Regions from separate parts of the Nonomuraea sp. N2-4H genome, predicted to be linked through region 2. Evidence: riboswitches for the same ligand, from Rfam matches in the RefSeq annotation. Region 2 holds a riboswitch; the other holds the start of a gene.
What was found. Region 2 has a riboswitch for S-adenosylmethionine ahead of WBK31_RS37215 (aminotransferase class V-fold PLP-dependent enzyme). Riboswitches for the same ligand answer to the same signal wherever they lie in the genome.
Positions count from the first base shown of each region.

Region 1: another riboswitch for S-adenosylmethionine. It lies ahead of thrC (threonine synthase); the one in region 2 lies ahead of WBK31_RS37215 (aminotransferase class V-fold PLP-dependent enzyme).

Region 1 is NZ_CP147987.1:8,364,790-8,367,174, forward strand. Features, by position in the region: gene WBK31_RS38780 (trehalose-6-phosphate synthase) at 1-73, opposite strand, end outside; gene WBK31_RS38785 (RNA polymerase sigma factor) at 105-659, shown strand; SAM riboswitch class I at 739-882, shown strand; gene thrC (threonine synthase) at 896-2,128, shown strand; gene WBK31_RS38795 (MoaD/ThiS family protein) at 2,154-2,385, shown strand, end outside.
Region 2 is NZ_CP147987.1:8,031,422-8,033,806, forward strand. Features, by position in the region: gene WBK31_RS37215 (aminotransferase class V-fold PLP-dependent enzyme) at 1-1,275, opposite strand, end outside; SAM riboswitch class IV at 1,321-1,436, opposite strand; gene WBK31_RS37220 (TerC family protein) at 1,549-2,295, shown strand; gene WBK31_RS37225 (cytochrome P450) at 2,295-2,385, shown strand, end outside.

The sequences.
Region 1 (2,385 bases), 330 kb from region 2:
TGGTGAGTTCGCCGTCGTCGGAGACGGTGAAGGAGACCGGCCCCCTGTTGGAGGCCAACAGCACGCTGTTCATCCAGGCTCCTTTCGATCATAGGATCCCAGCTATGGCGCTTGATGAGCTAACCGAGGAACTCGCTCGCTCAGCCGCCGCCGGAGACCATCGCGCACTCGGTGAGCTCCTGGCGCGGATAGAGCCCGATGTGATGCGGCATTGCGCCCGAATCCTGCCTTATCACCAGGACGCGGAGGAGGCCTCGCAAGATACGTTGCTGGCCGTCGCGCGCAATATCAGCCGTTTCGAGGGGCGGGCCAGGTTCAGTACGTGGCTGCACATCGTGACGGCCAACTGCGCCCGCACGACGTACCGGTCGCTCAAGCGTCGGGCGGCCGAGCAGAGCTCGGACGAGCTGCCCGTGCAGAAGCCCGACGTGCGGCGGGTCAGCGTGATCGCGGGCTCGCGGCTCGACCTGCTCGACGCCATGGAGGCGCTGGAGGCCGACAAGCCCGATCTCGCGCAGGCGCTGGTGCTGCGCGACATCGTCCAGCTCGATTACAACGAGGTGGCCGAGCAGCTCGGCATCCCGCTGGGCACCGCGAAGTCCCGCATCCACCAGGCCCGCAAATACGTGCAGAGCGTGCTGGGAGAGGACTACCGATGAGACCACCCGTCTCACATCTTGAGACGGGTGGTAATTTCGTCCACTTCAGCGGGTAGAGTCCAATTCAACAACTTCATACAGCTCATCCAGAGGGGTGGAGGGACCGGCCCTGTGAAGCCCCGGCAACCCTCCCGGCTTTCGAGACTCGCGACCTGGCGAGGCCGACCGGGACAAGGTGCCAATTCCGGTTCGCGGTCAAGGTGGCCGCGGGCGAAGATGAGGGAAGGCCTCGCTTCATGTCGCTTGACTTTGGTCCTGCCGTCGGTCTGTCCTGCCGCGAGTGCGGCGCTCGTTACCCGCTGGGTCCCAGCTTCGCCTGTCTGGAGTGTTTCGGGCCGCTTGAGGCGGCCTACGACTTCGGCGAAGTGACCCGCGAACAGATCGAATCGGGTCCCGCCAACATCTGGCGTTACCGGGCGCTGCTTCCGGTGCCGGCCGACGTGACCGAAAAGCCGAATATGAACCCCGGCTGGACGAAATTGGTCAAGGCCGGAAACCTCGGTCGAACGCTCGGAATCAAGTCCCTTTACGTGAAGGACGACTCGGGCAACCCCACCCACTCGTTCAAAGACCGGGTCGTCGCCATGGCCGTGGAAGCGGCCAGGAACTTCGGATTCCACACCCTTTCCTGCTCCTCCACCGGCAACCTCGCGGGCGCGGTCACCGCCGCCGCGGCGCGCGCCGGGCTGGAGGCGTGCGTGTTCATCCCGGCCAACCTGGAGCAGGCGAAAATCGCCATGGCGCGGGTCTTCGGCGGCAAGCTCATCGGCATCGAGGGCACGTACGACGACGTCAACCGGTTCTGCTCGGAGCTCATCGGCGACCCGCTCGGCGACAAGTGGGGCTTCGTCAACGTCAACCTGCGGCCCTACTACGCGGAGGGCTCCAAGACGCTCGCGTACGAGATCGCCGAGCAGCTCGGCTGGCGGCTGCCCGAGCAGATCATCATCCCCATCGCCTCCGGCTCCCAGCTCACGAAGATCGACAAGGGCTTCCAGGAGCTCATCAAGCTGGGGCTCGTCGAGGACACGCCGTACAAGATCTTCGGCGCGCAGGCGGCCGGGTGCTCGCCGGTGTCCACCGCGTTCAAGGCGGGCCACGACGTCGTGCGGCCGGTCAAGCCCGACACCATCGCCAAGTCGCTGGCCATCGGCAACCCGGCCGACGGGCCGTACGTGCTGGACATCGCCCGGCGCACCGGCGGGGCCGTCGAGGACGTCACCGACGAGGAGATCGTGGCCGCCATCAAGCTGCTGGCCTCGACGGAGGGCGTCTTCGCCGAGACCGCGGGCGGCGTCACGGTGGGCGTGCTGAAGAAGCTCACCGAGAACGGCGTGCTCGACCCCGAGGCCCTGACCGTGGTGCTCAACACCGGTGACGGGCTCAAGACGCTCGACGCGATCAGCGACGACGCCGTACCCACGGCCGTGATCCGGCCCTCCCTCGACGCGTTCCGCGCGACTGTCTGATCAATCAGGAAAGGCGACTATAACCATGAGCGTTTCTGTGCGGATTCCCACCATTCTGCGCACATACACCGGGGGCAACGCCGAGGTCAGTGGCGAGGGCGCGACTCTTCGTGACGTGCTCACCAAGCTCGACGCGGACTACCCGGGCATCGGCGCCAGAATTCTGGATGAATCGGGCAAGATTCGTCGTTTTGTCAACGTTTACGTGGGAGAAGAGGACGTCCGATTCGCCCAGGGGCTCGACACTCCGGCCCCCG
Region 2 (2,385 bases):
CAGGGCCGACACGAGCCGGTCCACGTGCTCCTGCGTGGTGCCGATGCCGATCGAGGCCCGTACGGCGGAGGCGGTGCCGTCCTCGCAGCCCCCGTCGGAGGCGCCCAGCAGGTGGCGGACGAACGGGTGCGCGCAGAACTTCCCGTCGCGCACCCCGATGCCGTACTCGCCGGACAGCACCTCGGCCACCTCCCGCGCCGAGTAGCCGTCCACGGTGAACGACACGATGCCGACCCGGGGGTGGTCGGGGCCCCACAGCGACAGCTCGCGCACCCCGTCGATCGAGGCCAGCCCGGCGCGCAGCCGGGCGAGCAGCCGCTCCTCCTCGCGGACCAGCTCCGTCCAGCCGGTCGCGGTCAGCGCGTCGCAGGCCGCGGCCAGCGCGATGGCGCCCAGCACGTTGGGGGTGCCGGCCTCGTGGCGCGGCTCGGGGTCGTCGTGCCACTCGACGCTCTCGCCGACCGAGCGCACCGCGCCGCCGCCCTTCAGGTACGGCTCGCCAGCGGCCAGCCAGTCCCGCCGCCCGACCAGCGCGCCCGCGCCGAACGGCGCGTACAGCTTGTGGCCTGAGAAGGCGATGTAGTCGAGGTCGAGCGCGGTGAGGTTGAGCTTCCTGTGCGGTACGTACTGCGCCGCGTCCACGAAGATCCGCGCGCCGTGCCGGTGCGCGATGTGGGCCAGGGCCGCGATGGGCCACAGCTCGCCGGTGACGTTGGATGCGGCGGTGACGACGAGCAGCTTGGGCCCGTCGATGGCGGCCAGCGTCTCGTCGGCGGCGCGGACCGCCTCGCCGGGGAAGGCGGGCGGCGCCAGCCGGACGGCGTTCGGCCAGGGCAGGAGCGAGGCGTGGTGCTCGGTGTCGAAGACGACCGTGGTGCAGCCCTCGGGCAGGCAGCCGGCCAGCAGGTTCGTGGCGTCGGTGGTGTTGCGGGTGAAGATCACCGCGTCGTCGGGGCGGGCGCCGACGAAGGCGCGTACGGTGTGGCGGGCCTGCTCGTAGCGGGCGGTGGTGAGCTGCGATGCGTAGCCCGCGCCGCGGTGGACGCTGGAGTAAGCCGGAAGCGCGGCGGTGACGGCGGCGCTGACCGGCTCGAGACAGGGGGCGCTGGCGGCGTAGTCGAGGTTGGCGTATCCGACCAGGCGGCCGCCCTTGACCGGCACCTCGAGGTCGGCGCCCAGGACGGCGGGGATCGGCCGGCGCTGCTGCGTGGCGGTGGCGGAGCTCTCCTCAGCGGTGGCGGCGCGGCCGGAGTTGAAGATCGTCAGAGTGGACACGGCAAACCTCCTTCGGGACCATCGGGCCCCTGGAAGCAGCCACGGAGCCCGCGCTTGCCCGCCACACCTCGTGACGGACCAGGTCTTCACCCGGGGCACCCCGCCGCGGACGCGAGGGTTGCCGGCCAGCTAGCCGGGGCTTGACGCTGGCGCTCATGACCTACGGGCTGAACTATAACCGACAGCCCGGCAGGAATCGCAAGGGCGAACTTATGTGACCTCCGACTCGTTGCTACCGGATATCCGACAGCACCCGAGTCATGGAGGTACCCGATGCTCGACTGGGTGGCCGACCCGCAGATCTGGATCGGCTTCTTAACCTTGGTCGCCCTGGAGATCGTGCTGGGGATCGACAACATCATCTTCATCTCCATCCTCGCCGGGAAGCTGCCGCCCGAGCGGCGCGACCGCGCCCGGGTGCTCGGCCTCAGCGCGGCCCTGGTGAGCCGGTTGCTCCTGCTGCTCGGCCTGTCGTGGGTGGTGCGGCTCACCGATCCGCTGTTCGCCGTCTTCGGCCATGAGATCTCCGGACGCGACCTGATCCTGCTGCTCGGTGGCCTGTTCCTGCTCGGCAAGAGCGTCACCGAGATCCACCACAACATGGAGGCACCGCACGAGGAGGAGGGCGGCAAGAAGGTCGCGGCCACCTCGTTCGCCTCCGTGATCCTGCAGATCATGGTGCTGGACATCGTCTTCTCGCTCGACTCGGTGATCACTGCGGTCGGCATGGTCGACGAGCTGGGCGTGATGATCGCGGCCGTCATCGTGGCGGTGGCCGTGATGCTCTTCGCGTCCGGGCCGATCAGCCGGTTCGTCGACAGCCACCCCACGATCAAGATGCTGGCGCTGGCGTTCCTGGTGCTCATCGGCGTGATGCTCGTCGCCGAGGGTCTCGACCAGCACATCCCGAAGGGTTACATCTACTTCGCGATGGCGTTCTCTGTCGTGGTGGAGCTGCTCAACATCCGGGTACGGAGCAGGCACGCGAAGAAGGAGCAGGTCACTCCTAAGATGAAATAGTGGGCTTTGATCCTTGGAATCCGGATTTCGTAGCGCATCCCTACGGGGTCTACGACGAGTTGCGGCGCGAGTCGCCCGTGACGTACTTCG